Hyalangium gracile: one gene and its partner. The protein of the gene in region 1 interacts with the protein of each later gene in a pairwise test. Links are inferred from orthologs where the notes say so. Each region holds a gene or a part of one and is shown on either strand. Other genes may lie near its edges.

What was found.
Region 2: the proteins of gyrB (region 1) and gyrA interact in binary tests that used the Escherichia coli proteins (3 or more experiments, as listed by UniProt). The link is inferred for Hyalangium gracile from one-to-one orthologs.

Annotation. Positions count from the first base shown.
Region 1 is NZ_JAHXBG010000001.1:386,437-393,812, reverse strand. What follows is about bases 2,449-5,575. They hold gyrB (DNA topoisomerase (ATP-hydrolyzing) subunit B), read left to right. Parts: upstream 2,449-2,848; coding sequence 2,849-5,302; downstream 5,303-5,575. Other genes in these bases: KY572_RS01680 (AAA family ATPase), read left to right, coding at 5,359-5,575; KY572_RS01690 (hypothetical protein), read left to right, coding at 2,449-2,678. In the rest of the region: KY572_RS01705 (sensor histidine kinase), read left to right, coding at 1-991; KY572_RS01700 (response regulator), read left to right, coding at 988-1,353; KY572_RS01695 (GNAT family N-acetyltransferase), read right to left, coding at 1,361-2,158; more of KY572_RS01690, read left to right, coding at 2,220-2,448; more of KY572_RS01680, read left to right, coding at 5,576-6,411; KY572_RS01675 (hypothetical protein), read left to right, coding at 6,408-7,007; KY572_RS01670 (hypothetical protein), read right to left, coding at 6,991-7,376. UniProt on the Escherichia coli protein: DNA gyrase negatively supercoils closed circular double-stranded DNA in an ATP-dependent manner to maintain chromosomes in an underwound state.
Region 2 is NZ_JAHXBG010000027.1:31,455-39,043, forward strand. Bases 2,605-5,944 are described here. They hold gyrA (DNA gyrase subunit A), read right to left. Parts: upstream 5,589-5,944; coding sequence 2,805-5,588; downstream 2,605-2,804. Other genes in these bases: KY572_RS37780 (tetratricopeptide repeat protein), read right to left, coding at 5,737-5,944. Outside these bases: KY572_RS37760 (YkvA family protein), read right to left, coding at 1-231; KY572_RS37765 (CHAD domain-containing protein), read left to right, coding at 429-1,346; KY572_RS37770 (sensor histidine kinase), read right to left, coding at 1,362-2,567; more of KY572_RS37780, read right to left, coding at 5,945-6,483; KY572_RS37785 (periplakin), read right to left, coding at 6,535-6,774; KY572_RS37790 (hypothetical protein), read right to left, coding at 6,771-7,589. UniProt on the Escherichia coli protein: A type II topoisomerase that negatively supercoils closed circular double-stranded (ds) DNA in an ATP-dependent manner to maintain chromosomes in an underwound state.

The DNA of each region.
Region 1 (7,376 bases):
CGGGCCCTCGCACGTGCTGCGCACCGGGCAGCCCGAGCTGATCGCCGACGTGGCCGAGCGGCAGGCGCAGCTCACGCAGGACCCGGCGCACCAGCGCTTCGTCAGCGCGCTGGGGCTGCGCTCCGCGCTCTACGTGCCGCTGCGGGGCCACCCGGGGGCGCTGGGGGTGCTCGCGCTGGGCACGCTGGGGCGCAGGCGGCTGGGCAGGGAGGACCTGGTGATGGCGCAGGAGCTGGCCCGCCGCGTCTCGCTGGTGCTGGACAACGCGCTGCTCTTCCAGGAGATGCAGGACGCGGTGCGCCTGCGCGACGACTTCCTCACCGTGGCGGCCCACGAGCTGCGCACCCCGCTCACCACGCTGCAGCTGCAGCTGGGCGCGCTCACCCAGCGGGCCCGGCGGGACAGCGCCGCGCCGGACTTCTCCGAGCGCCTGGAGCGCTGCCAGCGCCAGGTGCGGCGCCTGGGCACGCTGGTGGAGGCGCTGCTGGACGTGTCGCGGCTGTCCAGCGGGCAGATGCTGCTGCAGCCGGAGCGCGTGGACCTGGGGGAGCTGGTGGCGGAGGTGGTGGACCGGCACGCCGCGGAGGCCCAGGGGGCGCGCTGCGAGGTCCGCCTCGAAGCGCGCCCCGGCCTGTACGGCCAGTGGGATAGGCTGCGCGTGGACCAGGCGGTGTCGAGCCTGCTGAGCAACGCGCTCAAGTTCGGCTCGGGACAGCCGGTGGAGGTGCGGGTGACAGGCGCTGGAGGCGTGGCACGCGTGGAGGTGGGGGACCGGGGCATCGGCATTCCGCCGGAGCAGCTCGAGCGCATCTTCGAGCGCTTCGAGCGCGCCGTCTCCTCGCGCTCCTATGGAGGGCTGGGCTTGGGGCTGTACCTGGCGCGCCGCGTGGCGGAAGCTCACGGCGGGCACGTGTGGGCGCAGGCCCGGCCGGGCGGAGGCGCCGCCTTCACCCTGGAGCTGCCACTGGAGTCGGCGGAGGTGCACGCATGAAGGCTCGACCGCTGCTGGTGGTGGACGACGACGCGGACCTGCGCGAGGCCATCACCGACGTGCTGCGCGACGCGGGCTACGAAGTCATCGTCGCCAGCAACGGCCGCAACGCGCTGGAGGTGCTGGCCCGCAGCAACCCGCTGCCCGGGCTGGTGCTGCTGGACATGATGATGCCGGTGCTGGATGGCGCCGGCTTCCTGGCGGAGGTGCGCAAGCATCCCCAGTTCGCGGCCGTGCCGGTGGTCGTCTTCTCGGCCAGCGCCAGCCCCAACCTCCAGGAGCTGGGCGCGCGCGGGTGGGTCCGCAAGCCGGTGGACCTGGAGGCGCTGCTGGAGGTCGTCAGCCAGCATGCGCTCACCTGAGCGGGGCTCAGCCCGAACGGCGCACCCAGTCCACCCAGAGGCCCAGGTCCCTCATGCCCAGGCGGCGGTAGACGGCGTAGCCCTGCTCGGTGGACTGGAGGACGGCGGCGACACGGCCCCGCCGCTGCGCGTCGAGCAGCAGCCCGCGCATCACCTCGGTGGCCAGCCCGCGGCCTCGCGCGGTGTGGGAGGTGGCCACCAGGAAGACGCCGGCGGTGTCTCCCGCGTCATGCGTCAGCCCGCCGGTGATGAGCTGGCCGCCCTCGCGGATGCCTCGGATGTGCAGCTCCGGGAAGTGCCGGGCGTGCCACGGCTCGAGGTGGATGGAGGTGCTGGGGCCGAAGGCCGCCGCGTTGAGGGGGATGAGCTCCTCCTGGGAGGTGAGCTCCTCGAGCGGGATGCTGGGGGGCGTGAGCGGCCCGTCCTCGAAGCCCAGGCCCATGGCGAAGGTGCCGCCGTCCTCCTTCCGGTAGCCGGCGCGGGCCAGGAGCTGCTCGGCGGCCGTCGTCCCCGGGGGCAGCGGCACCCGCCAGAGCCGGATGCCGTGGGCGCGGTAGAAGTCCTCGAGCCGGGGCAGCCCTGCCTCCAGGGCCTCGAGGCTCTCGAAGAAGGCCTGCTGCTGGGAGAGCGTCTCGGGGTGGCTGGGCTGGGCGAAGGCCCAGAGCCCGGGCAGTCCCAGATGGAGCAGGCCCCCCTGGGCCGCCTGGAACTTCTTGTAGGCCACGATGTTGGCGCGCAGGCGCGCGGAGAGCTCGGCGTCCGTCACGACCAGCAGGGTAGGACGACTCCGCCTCTTGGAGAACAACCCTCTCGTGGAAAGTCCTCGCGAGGGGTGGCAGGACGGTTAGGTTGAAGAAACTCACCCTATGGACTCGCGCTTCTTCGCCTTCAATCCCCGCCCCACCCGGCTGGCCCTCGTGGTGGGGGCGTGCGCGCTCGCGGTGCTCACCGCCTGGGCGCTGGCGGCGGCCCGCCAGGACACCGAGCCCTTCGCCGAGGCCCGGGCCGGCATCACCGCGGGGCTGATGCTCGTCTTCCTCTACGCCTTCCACCGGCTGCGCCCCCGGCCCGAGTGGGGCGTCACCCTGAGTGCCATGGGGGTGCGCGTGGCCCGGCCCTTCAGCAACGCCCCGCCCATGGAGCTGACGTGGGCGCAGATCGGCTCGCTGCGCCGGCTCGGCCGCAAGGGGGACGTGCTGGGGCTCTTCTTCCACGAGCAGGGCCGGGTGCTGATTCCCCGGCATCTCTTTGCCCGCAAGGCTGTTTTCGAAGAGCTGATTTCCGCGCTGGAGGAGCGGCTTCCACCCCCTCGACACGACGCCTGAACGGCGTGGGGAAGACACCCTCTCCGGCCCTGAAACGGCGAGCAGGCAACCGAACGACTTTTCTGAATATTTCCGCTGCCTTGCGTCTGGTCGTCCTCCTTGTCCGAGGGGGCCCGAGGTGATAGGCACACACCCCTGATCCCAGGCAGCATTTCGAAGGAAAACCCAGCATGGAAAAGACTCCCTCGACCGGTGTCTCACCGACGCCGCCGCCCGTGGAGTATGGGACCGACAGCATCACCAAGCTCGAGGGCCGCGAGGCGGTCCGCAAGCGGCCGGGCATGTACATCGGCGACACCATGACGTACGGGCTGCACAAGCTCGTGTACGAGGTGGTGGACAACTCCGTGGACGAGGCGCTGGCGGGCTACTGCACGGACATCGACGTCGTCATCCACGTGGACGGCTCGCTGAGCGTCCAGGACAACGGGCGTGGCATTCCGGTGGGGCCGCACCCGGATCCGAAGTTCCAGGACAAGGACACGGTGGACGTGGTGCTGACGGAGCTGCACGCCGGCAGCAAGTTCGGCAACGGCGCCTACAAAGTGTCCGGCGGCCTGCACGGGGTGGGCGTCACGTGCGTGAACTTCCTGTCCGAGTGGCTGAAGGTCCGCATCCAGCGCAACGGCAAGGTGTACGAGCAGAGCTACGCCCGGGGCGTGCCGCAGGGCAAGGTGTCGGAGGTGGGCACCACGGACAAGCGGGGCACGCTGGTGTGGTTCAAGCCGGACCCCGAGGTGATGGAGGTCCGCGACTTCGACTTCGAGACGCTGAGCCAGCGCCTGCGCGAGCTGGCGTTCCTCAACGCCGGCCTGCGCATCACCATCCGGGACGAGCGCTCCAACAAGGAGCACGAGTTCAAGTTCGAGGGCGGCATCGGCTCGTTCGTGGAGTACCTGAACAAGTCGAAGCAGGCGCTGCACGACAAGCCCATCTACTTCCGCGCGGAGAAGGAGGGGGTGTCGCTGGAGCTGGCCATGCAGTGGAACGATGGCTACGACGAGCGCATCTACACCTTCGCCAACAACATCAACACGCACGAGGGTGGCAGCCACCTGTCCGGCTTCAAGGCGGCGCTGACGCGCACGCTCAACAGCTACGCGGAGAAGAGCGGGCTGTGGAAGGACCTGAAGGAGACGCCCACCGGCGAGGACGCGCGCGAGGGCCTGGCGGCCGTCATCTCCGTGAAGCTGCCCAACCCCCAGTTCGAGGGGCAGACGAAGACGAAGCTGGGCAACAGCGAAATCAAGGGTCTGGTCGAGCAGATGGTGAACGACCAGCTCGCCACGTACCTGGAAGAGAACCCCGTCAACGGCAAGAAGGTGGTGGCGAAGATTGGCGACGCGTGCCGGGCGCGCATCGCGGCGCGCAAGGCGCGCGAGACGGTGCGGCGCAAGGGCGTGCTGGATGGCGGCTCGCTGCCGGGCAAGCTGGCCGACTGCCAGAGCCGGGACCCGAGCGAGAGCGAGCTCTACATCGTCGAGGGTGACTCCGCAGGTGGCTCGGCGAAGCAGGGGCGGGACCGGCGCAACCAGGCCATCCTCCCGCTGCGCGGCAAGATCCTGAACGTGGAGAAGGCGCGCTTCGAGAAGATGCTGACGAGCGCGGAGATCGTCACGCTCATCACCGCGCTGGGCACGGGGATTGGGGCGGAGGACTACGATCCGAACAAGGCGCGCTACCACCGCATCATCCTGATGACGGACGCCGACGTGGACGGCAGCCACATCCGCACGCTGCTCCTGACGTTCTTCTACCGGCAGATGCGCGAGCTCTTGGAGCGTGGGTACCTCTACATCGCGCAGCCGCCGCTCTACAAAGTGACGCGCAACAAGAAGGACATGTACGTCAAGGACGAGCGCGCGCTGAACGAGTACCTGCTGCGCAGCGCCTCGGAGCACTCGCGGGTGGTGACGCCGGCTGGGGAGCTGGGCGGCAACGAGCTGAAGGCGATGCTCGAGAAGGTCATCACCTACGAGGAGAAGTTGGAGAAGCAGGCCAAGCGCCGGGATGCGCGGGTGGTGGACGCGCTGGTGCAGGCGGCGCGGGTGACGGCGGAGACGCTGTCGGACGAGAAGGCAATCGAGGCGGAAGTGGAGCGGATGTACAGCTACTTCCGGACGCGGATGCCGGACGTGCTGGGGCGGGTGAAGCACGAGCGCCGGGATGATCCGGAGCACCACACGAAGAAGCTGGTGTTCCACACGGAGATCAACGGGAGCATGCGCGAGACGGTGCTGGACTACGCGTTCCTGTCGTCTCCGGAGTACCTGGAGCTGGTGGGGCTGCGCGAGGCGTTCGCGTCGCTGGGCCGGCCGCCGTACACGGTGAAGCTGGAGGGCGGCGAGGTGACGGCGTACTCGGTGCAGGAGGTGCTGGCGGCGGTGCGCAAGGACGCGCAGAAGGGGCTGGGGCTGCAGCGCTACAAGGGTCTGGGCGAGATGAACCCGGAGCAGCTCTGGGACACGACGATGAACCCGGCCACGCGCACGCTCTTGCAGGTGCAGCTCAAGGACGCGGTGGAGAGCGACGAAATCTTCTCGCTGCTGATGGGCGAGGCGGTGGAGCCGCGGCGCGAGTTCATCGAGCGCAACGCGCTGGACGTGCAGAACCTGGACATCTGAGCCGGGAGTCAGGCGCCCCTCTCCCGCTGGGAGAGGGGTGAGAGGAGGGGTGAAGCTTGATTACCGAGATCGAGGTCAAGAACTTCAAGACCCTCCGAGACGTGAAGATTCCGCTCGCGCCGGGCATCACCGTGATGGTGGGTGCGAACAACAGCGGCAAGTCCAACGCGCTCGCGGTGCTCAAGCTGCTGAGCGAGGGGGAGCGCCATCTCGATTATCTTGCTGCGACATCTGCACTGGGAGGGATGCAGTCTGTCCTCGCACGGGACGCGGCAGACCCAGTGAGAGTCGTCCTCCGTACCCGGCGACCTATGGAGGAGGAGCGCATCTACGGCTTTCAACTGACGCCTGATGGGCGCAAAGCAGGAGAATGGCTCGCCAAACCGCAATTCAGATATGGCCAGATGCAATGGGATCGACTGGATTTGCGGCATGAGCAGACATGGATGGAGCACCTGCGAAAATTCTTGGAGGCCACGACCGTTCACGATCTCTCCGTGGCGGCACTCCGAGCTCCAGCCATTGTGCGGCAAGACGCGAAGTTGGGAACCGACGGGAAGGATGCGGCGGCTGTACTCGACAGGCTCGCCGGTGAGCATCCATCGCTGAGAGACGCAATTGATGAAACCGTCCAACGCGCTGCCCACGAAGTGAAGCGGATTGTGACTCGACCAGGCCCAGAGCCAGGGACCAAGGTCCTGGGGGTCGAGGAAAAAGACGGTAGGGTCTATGGAGCGGAGGACGTGTCGGACGGGCTCCTTCTCTTTATTGGCGTGGCGGTTGCCGCGCAATTGAGGGCCAGCACACCCTGCATTCTGGCCATCGAAGAGCCAGAAAGAGGGATCCATCCACGCAGGCTACGCGATCTCGTCGATCACCTGCTCCGGCTGACAAAGTCTGGCGTCCAGGTAGTGCTAACGACGCACTCTCCAACACTGCTTGACGAATTCCGGGATACACCCGAAAGCGTTCTCATCTTCGACCGTGACGAGAAAGGTACCCACGTCACCCATCTCTCGGACCGCCCGGACTGGGCCGAGCAGCTCAAGGGGGCTCCCCTGGGAGAACTCTGGTACTCGGGGGTCCTAGGGGGCGTGCCGGGCCGATGAAGCTCGCCTTCTGCGTCGAGGATGATACCGACGAGGAAGTGTTTCGAGTCCTGGTCTCGAAAGCTCTCGGTACGGAGGTGGTTCCGAGCGAGACGCAGTATCGGTTCGCACGCGGAGGGTGGACCAACGCGCTCCGCCTGGCTCCCATCATCGCCAAGGACGCGTACCATAAAGGGCTCGATGGGGCTCTCTTCGCCATCGACAATGATGGCGCTGCACCTACGCACTCGGTGACCCACAACGATGCGGCCAAGGGCTGCCGGCTTTGTGAATTGCGCACTGCGGCTAGGATCCATGAGCCGCTCTCCTGGCCGCGTCAGGGCTTGCCGGCACTGCGCTACCTGTTTGCGGTCCCAGTTCAGACGCTCGAGACGTGGCTGCTCCTCGCGCGTGGGCATGACTTCAAGGGAGAGAGCGAGACGCTGGGGCGCGATCAGCCTGGACGAGCGAAGCTCAAGCGCCTGCTCTACGGGATGGAGCACCCGGATCGAGACACCATGCGGAGCGCTGCCCTTCCCATCGCCGAGTCACTCGATGTGAATGCACTCGCCGAGGTGAGCCCGAGCTTCGCTGACTTTTTCAGCCAGCTTCGATGAGCCGTGCGAGGGCTTCGTCTGCGATGCTTCCTGCCTCCGCGAGGGGGTAGCCACGCTCGACGTAGAGGTCTCGGACGTTCGCATCGAAGGCTCGCCGCAGTTGCTCCGTCGCCAGCCGTGTTGCACTGCTCGAACTGCCCCGTGTCGCCGATGCGGCGAACCGCGCCGACTCAGGCCCGCCGACCTCCCGTGACACGCTCAGTGCCGCGTCTCTCGCGGTCTCTCTGCCCAGAACCCGGGATAGCTCCTCGACAGCTCGATGGAGGCGCAGGTGGCAGCGCCGCACTTCGTCGTCGCGGGAGGCGAGCTGCTGCTTCGTCTGGGCGAGGAAGTGCTCGACGGCTTCCTGGCCCGCAGGCACGTCCACCG
Region 2 (7,589 bases), on another replicon or contig:
CTCCGGGCGGTACTGCTGGACCTGCCGCGCCATCCACCAGGCCGCGGCGGACAGGACGCCCAGATCGTCCAGCCAGCCCAGCACGGGAATGAAATCCGGCAGCGCATCCACCGGAGACAGGAAGTAGAGCACCGCCAGCAGCCCGGCGAGCTTCTTCCACAGCGGGACACGACCGTCACTCAGGTACCGGAAGAACCGGGACCCCATTCCACGAAGACCCGAAGCATTCATGCCCCCTCTTACGGATGGGGGCCCCAATCCATTGCACCCGGCCTCCACGCGCTCGGCTCCTCGGTGAGCGGCCGACAGTCCACCCCATGACCCCACCGTGGCCCCTGCCCCCTGGGTGGCTTGCAGTTCCCCTCCATAGATTTCACGCTCGGTGACGAACGACCACGCCTCACCGGTGTGGAGGGGGTTCAGGACCCGTGGCATCAGCCTCCAAGAAGCTCGCGCGCATGCCCGCCGTGAAGGGGGCACGGAAGCTCATGCTCCAGCACCTGGAAGAGGCCGAAGCCGCCGTCGAGCGCCTGCCTCGCCCCGATGACCCGGAGGCGCTGCATGATCTCCGCGTCGCCCTGCGCCACCTGCGCACGTACCTCGCCGCCTACCGCAAGCTCTTCGCGGACACCGTGTCCGACAAGAGCCTCGAGACCCTGCGCGAGCTCACCCAGCTCACCGGCCCCGCCCGCGACGCCGAGGTCCAGGCGCAGTGGCTCGCCGAGCACTCTCGGAGCCGCCGCGCCACGACAAGCCCCGCCACGCACCTGCGCACCCGCCTCACCCAGCACCACGAGGAGCTGCTGCTCGACATCCGCGAGCGCTTCGCCCGCGACTTCCCCCGGCTCGCCGCGCGCCTGCGCCGGCAACTGAAGCGCGCCAAGGCCAGCGGTCGGCGCACCTTCGGGAAGGACACCGCGAAGCGGGTGGTGCGCCAGGGCCACCGCCTCCGAGAACGCCTGGACCGCATCGAAGGCATGGCCGACGTCGAGGGCGCGCATGCCTCCCGCATCACCGCCAAGCGCGTGCGCTACCTGCTGGAGCCCTTCGGCAAGCTGGACGGCGTGCACGACACCATCCAGCGCCTCAAGGAACTCCAGGATGCCTTCGGCGAGCTGCACGATCTCCACGTGATGCTCGAGACGATGTCCGACGTGCCCGAGAGCGCTCACGCCTCCAGGAAGCGCCGCGCGGGCTCGGAGCTGGCCGCGCTCGCCTCGACCGCGCGCCGACGGATGACCCGGCTCTACGCTCAGTCCGAGCAGCGCTGGCGCGGAGCAGAAGGTGCCGAGCTCGACGAGGCCCTCGCCCAGGCCGCCTCCACCCTCCGGAAGGCAGGGCGTTGAGGCCCGCTCGGGCGCCTACATCGGCGCGGTGCCAGCCGACACCGCGTCCTCGTCGCCCACCGGCAGCCGCACGCGGAAGCACGTCCCTCGCCCCACGGTGCTCTCCACCGAGATCTCCCCGCCCAGCGCGGTGACGATGCCGTGGCAGATGGAGAGCCCCAGCCCGGTGCCAATCCCCACCGGCCGGGTCGAGAAGAACGGATCGAAGATGAGCTTCAGGAGATCCGGCGGGATGCCATGCCCGGTGTCCTGAATCTCGATCACCACCCACCGGCCCTCGCCGCGCAGGTGCACGTCCACCTGGTTCCGCTCCGGAGCGCCCGAGTCGATGGCCTGCGCCGCGTTGATCAGCAGGTTGAGGAACACCTGTCCCAGCCGGGACTCGTTGCCCCGCACGGGAGGCACATCCTCCAGGTGCCGGTTGATCCGGGCCCGGTGCCGCAGCTCCGGAGTGACCAGGCTGAGGGACGACTCGAGCGCCCGCTTCACGTCCGCGAGCCCCTCCTCCGTCTCCACCTGCGCGAACGTCTTCAGGTCGCCCACCACGTGGCGGATGCGGGTGGTGCCCTCTCGCGCCTCCGCGAGCGCCTCGGCGCACTCTCCCAGCAGCCGCTCCACGAACGTCACATCGAGCGGCCCATCCACGCCGCTCATGGCCCGCTTCACCGCCGTCAGGTTCTCCGAGATGAAGTTCAGGTTCGACGAGACGTAGCTCAGGGGGTTGTTCACCTCGTGCGCCACCCCCGCCGCCAGCGTGCCCAGCGCCGCCAGCCGGTCGGCCTGGATCAGCCGCTGCTCCATCGCCTTGTGCTGGGTGATGTCCCGCACCAGGAAGGCCACCGTGGTGCGGTGAGGCACCCGCATGGACTCCGCGCTGAACCAGCGGTGCCCGCCCGCCACCTCCAGGCTGTACTCGAAGCGCAGCGGCTGGCCCGTCTCCAGCGTCTGCCGGAGCCGCTCCATGAAGAACGCTCCCACCTGGGGACCGTGCACCTCCATGAGCGTGCGCCCCAGGGCCTGCTCCCGAGGCAGCGTCAGCAGCAGATCCGACTGCGTCCAGATGCCGACGTAGCGGCCCTCCGCGTCGAACTCGAAGACGACGCCGTCCGTGAGCCCCAGGACGATGCGGAGCCGCGCCTCGGCGACCTCCAACTGGACGACCAGCGCGTCATCCCCTGGCCCCTGCCCCGACCCCATCCCCTGGCGGCTGGACTGTCCCATGGGTGCCTCACCGACCTCCCGCACACGCATTGAACCTCACGTAACCGCGCCAGGGTATGCACGGCCACACGATGTCGCTCGAATGCGCTGCCCTCGGCGAGACCGCCGACGCATGGGTCCCGTCCTACCCGCTCGAGAGACAGGTAGCATCCTGCCCCACGGTGTCGCAGTCCTCGGCAGCCCGGCACCTGGGCTCACGCCCCTCCGCGCGAGGCAGAGGGGCGGAGGCGTGCAGGCTCAGCTCTCCTCGGGAGTGCCGTCACCCGGCTCGGAGCCTTCCGGGGCGTCGGTGCTCTCGGTGTCGGAAGGCGCGGCTTCGGACGAGGACTCGGCGTCCTCGGTGACCGGCGCATCGCTCGAGGCGGCGCTCGTGTCGGCATCCTCGGACTCGTTGGACTCCGGCAGCTTGGAGATGCCCGTCACCTTCTCCGTGCCGTTCTCCAGCGCGATCAGCCGCACGCCCTGCGTGTTGCGGCCGATGACGGAGATCTCCTTGGCCTTCATGCGGATGAGCATTCCGCCGTTGGTGACGAGCATCACCTCGTCCCCGTCCTTCACCTGCACCAGGCCCACCACCTTGCCGTTGCGCTCGGTGGTCTTGATGTCGATGATGCCCTTGCCGCCGCGGCCCTGGACCCGGTACTCGGACTCCTCGGTGCGCTTGCCGTAGCCGTTCTCCGTCACGGTGAGGATGGTGGTGCCCTTCTCCACCACGTCGGCGCCCACCACCTCGTCGCCATCCTCCAACGTAATGCCCTTCACGCCGTAGGCCTGGCGGCCCATGGAGCGGACATCCTCCTCCGTGAAGCGGATGCTCATGCCCTGCGCGGTGGACAGCAGCACGTCCTTGCTGCCGTCGGTGATCTTCACCGCCACCAGCTCGTCCCCCTCGTCGATGCCCAGCGCGATGAGGCCGCTGGCGCGCACGTTGGCGAACGAGCTCAGGTCCGTGCGCTTCACCACGCCGCGCTTGGTGACGAAGAAGACGTAGCGGTTCTCCGGGAAGTCCCGCGTCACCAGCACCTGGGCCAGCTTCTCGCCCTCGCCGAACTGCACCAGGTTGACGATGGCCTTGCCGCGCGAGGTGCGGCTGGCCTGCGGAATCTGGTGCACCTTGAGCGAGTACAGCTTGCCCTTGGTGGTGATGGGCATCAGGTACGCGTGCGTGCTCGCCACGAACAGGTCGGTGACGAAATCGTCTTCCTTCGTCGTCGCGCCCGTCTTGCCTCGGCCGCCGCGCTTCTGGGCCCGGTACTCGCTCAGCGGCGAGCGCTTCACGTAGCCGGTGTGGGACAGGGTGACGACCATGTCCTCCTCGGCGATGAGGTCCTCGCTGGTGATCTCGGACACCTCGCCGGTGATCTCCGTGCGGCGCTTGTCGCTGTAGCGCGCGCGGATGTCCTGCAGCTCCGTCTTGATGACGTGGAGCAGGCTGCGCTCGTTGGCGAGGATGTCCCGCAGCCGGGCGATGTCCCGGATGAGGGCGAGCAGCTCCTTGAAGAGCTCCTCGCGCTGCAGGCCGGTGAGGCGCTGCAGGCGCATCTCGAGGATGTTCTGCGCCTGGTCCTCGCTGAAGCCCGCGCCCTCGTACTTGTGCTCCAGGCCCGCGTAGCTGGGCTCCTCGGCGCGCGCGCGGCTGACCAGCAGCTCCATCTGCGCCCTGGCCTGCGCGTAGTCGATGCGCGGCAGGTTGCGGAAGTTCGCGTTCTCGTACAGCGCCGGGGACAGGATGTGCATCAGGCCCCAGCGCGCCTCGTCCGGATCCTTGGAGGCGCGGATGAGGCTCACCACCAGGTCGATGAGGTCCTGCGCGACCAGCAAGCCCTCGACGATGTGCAGGCGGGCCAGCGCCTTCTTCAGCTCGTAGCGGCTGCGGCGGGTGACGACGTCGCGGCGGTGGGCGATGAAGCGGTCCAGCAGCTCCTTGAGGGTGAGCGTGCGCGGCTGCCCGCCGTCGATGGCCAGCATCACCGCGCCGAACGTCGTCTCCAGCGGGGTGGTGGCGTACAGGTTGTTGAGCACCACCCCGGAGATGGCATCGCGCTTGAGCTCGATGACGATGCGCATGCCCTGCCGGTCGCTCTCGTCGCGGATGTCGCTGATGCCCTCCAGCTTCTTCTCGCGCACCAAGTCGGCGATCTTCTCGATGAGCCGCGCCTTGTTCACCTGGTAGGGGATCTCCGTGATGATGATGGCCTCACGGTCTCCCTTCTTGCTCTCCTCGATCTCCGTCTTGCCGCGCAGGGTGATCTGCCCGCGGCCGGTGGTGTAGGCGCGGAGGATGCCCTCGCGGCCGGTGATCATCCCGGCGGTGGGGAAGTCCGGACCGGGGATGAACTGCATCAGGTCCTGGACGGTGGCCTCCGGGTGGTCGATGAGGTGCAGCGTGCCGTCGATCACCTCGCCCATGTTGTGGGGCGGGATGTTCGTCGTCATGCCCACCGCGATGCCGCTGCTGCCGTTGACCAGCAGGTTGGGGAACTTCGAGGGCATCACGAGCGGCTCGGTGAGCGAGTCGTCGTAGTTGGGCCCGAACTCCACCGTCTCCTTGTCGATGTCCGCCAGCAGCTCCTCGGCCAGGCGGTCCATGCGCACTTCCGTGTAACGCATGGCCGCGGGCGAGTCGCCGTCGACGCTGCCGAAGTTGCCCTGCCCGTCCACCAGCAGGTAGCGCAGGCTCCACTCCTGGGCCAGGCGCACCATCGCGTCGTACACGGCGCTGTCGCCGTGCGGGTGGTACTTGCCGATCACGTCGCCCACCACGCGGGCGCTCTTCTTGTACGCGCGGTTGTGGGTGTTGCCCAGCTCGTGCATCGCGTAGAGGACGCGGCGGTGCACGGGCTTGAGGCCGTCACGCACGTCGGGCAGGGCGCGCCCGATGATGACGGACATGGAGTAGTCGAGATACGAGCGACGCATCTCGTCTTCGATGTTGACGGGGATCAGCTCGCCCGCGCTGCTCGGTCCGCTCGGCGGAGGTGCGGGGGGCGTTGCCGGCTTGTCAGTGGTGTCGTCGGCCATGGGTTTTGAGCGCTCTGGAAGGTAGGGGCGGGCCCGCCCGGAGGAGGCATCCGCCCTGCGTGGGAGCGTTCGTAACCCTCGGATCTTCCTGCGTCAACAGGGGAAACGGGGGGGTGTTGGCAGGCCTGCCCGGCAGGTGTGGGAGAGGCTAGGCAACACTCTTGGGACGCAGGGGGGCGGCAAGCCGCTCGGCCTCGGTTCCGACGGGTCCCTCCGGGTCTTTTTCCCTGGCTTTTTCGAAAGAAGCGAGGGCTCCCTCGCGGTCTCCCTTGAGCTTCAGGGCGACGCCGACGTTGAGGTGGGCGGCGGCGTTGTCGCGGTCCATGGAGAGGGCCTCGCGGAAGTGGGCGAGCGCCTGATCCACGTCACCGGACAGGAGCGCCTCCTTGCCGGCCTGGACACGCTTCTCGGAGTCGTTGATGAACTCCACCTGGAGCACGCTCTTGCCCACCACGTTGGCGACGAGCACGCGCAGGATGCCGCCCCAGTAGAAGCTGAGGCCCTCGGCGGCGACGACGGCGGCCAGCGGCAGGTCCGGCAGCAATTGCTTGCCGCGGAACTTGAAGCGCACCTTGGTGTAGCGGCCCTTGTTGGCCCAGTGGACCATCTCGCCCTGGAGCTTCTTGAGGCTCTCCTCCACGCGCTTGGGGTCGATCTCGAACGGCAGCGCGCGGCCCTTGTCCACGGGCTCGCCGGCGGGCAGCGCCTTCTGGGTGGGAGCGGCCTCGACGGGCTCGGGCTCCAGGATGGTGACCTCGGGGGCCTTGGGCGGCTCCGGGGGCCTGGCGGGCTTGGAGGGCTTGGACGCCTTGGGGGCAGCGGCGCGAGGAGCGGGCTTCTTCGCCGTGGGCTTCTTCTTCGCGGGGGCCTTGCTACGGGGTGCGGTCTTCGCCATGGGCCTACTCTAAGCCAGACGCCCCCCGCGCGCCGATCAAACGGGCAGGGCTCAGGCTCCCTCCCCTCCTGGATGGCCTCGTCCGTCAGCCTGCGCCCGCCTGCGTGCCTCCACCTTCTCGAGACGCTCGCGCAGCCGGGCCGCCTCGCGCCGCGTCTCCTCGATGGCCTTGCGCAGCGCCTGCTGCTCGCGGACATGCTGCGTGCGCTGCTGGTCGAGCTGCTCGCGTGTCTGGCGGAGCTCCTCCCGGACTTCCTTCAGCTTGTCGTTCAGGGCGCGCGTCTCGCTCATGGCCACAGCCCCTCCTCGACGGCCTGGAACAGCAGCTCGGCCAGCAGCTCCTGGCTCCGGTCCTGATCCACGAGCGGCAGGGTGAAGCGCGGCATCTGCAGGAACCGCTCGTCCTTCGCGACGTGGGGCGCTCGCCGCGCGAGCGCGTTCGCCAGGCGCTGGAGGTTCTCGAACACCGACGAGGCCAGCTCGTCCCCCAGTCCGTTGAAGTGCGTGGACTGCGTGAAGGCCAGCCGCGTCCCCTTGCCGAGCACCCAGACGAAGTTCTCCACCTGCTCCTGTCTCACCTCGACCACGCGGTGCACCCGGTGGTGGCCCATCCCCGCATGGTGATGGCTCTCCACCACGTGCTCGGTCTCCTCCTGGGTCGAGATCCGGCGTCCCCTCATCACCAGGCGCAGCTCCGGGTAACGCACCCGCAGCCTCTCGCCCAGGATGCCCTCCACGCTCAGGTGCTGCTCCTCGAGCCCGAACTGCCGCACCCTCACCCAGCCCGCCGCCGCTCGGGGCCCCACCGGGCAGCTCACCGCGAGGAAGCCCTCCGCCCGGAGCGCCGCGCGGAGCTCGGCCGCCCGCGCGATGGGCAACCGCGCCACCACCTTCGGCGACATGGGCGCCAGGCGGAACCGCACGTCCACCGGGGCGAGCTTCAACAGCCTCGACAGCACGGGCATGGCCGCCTCTTCGGAGGCTGGGTGCCGGGCGAGCGCGACGAGCGCGGTGGTGGCCTCCAACGAGCGCTCACCGCTCCCGGGCTCGGGCAGCGCGATGCCCGTGGCGGGTGGGGGAAGACTGCCCGCGGACTCGGCCTTCTG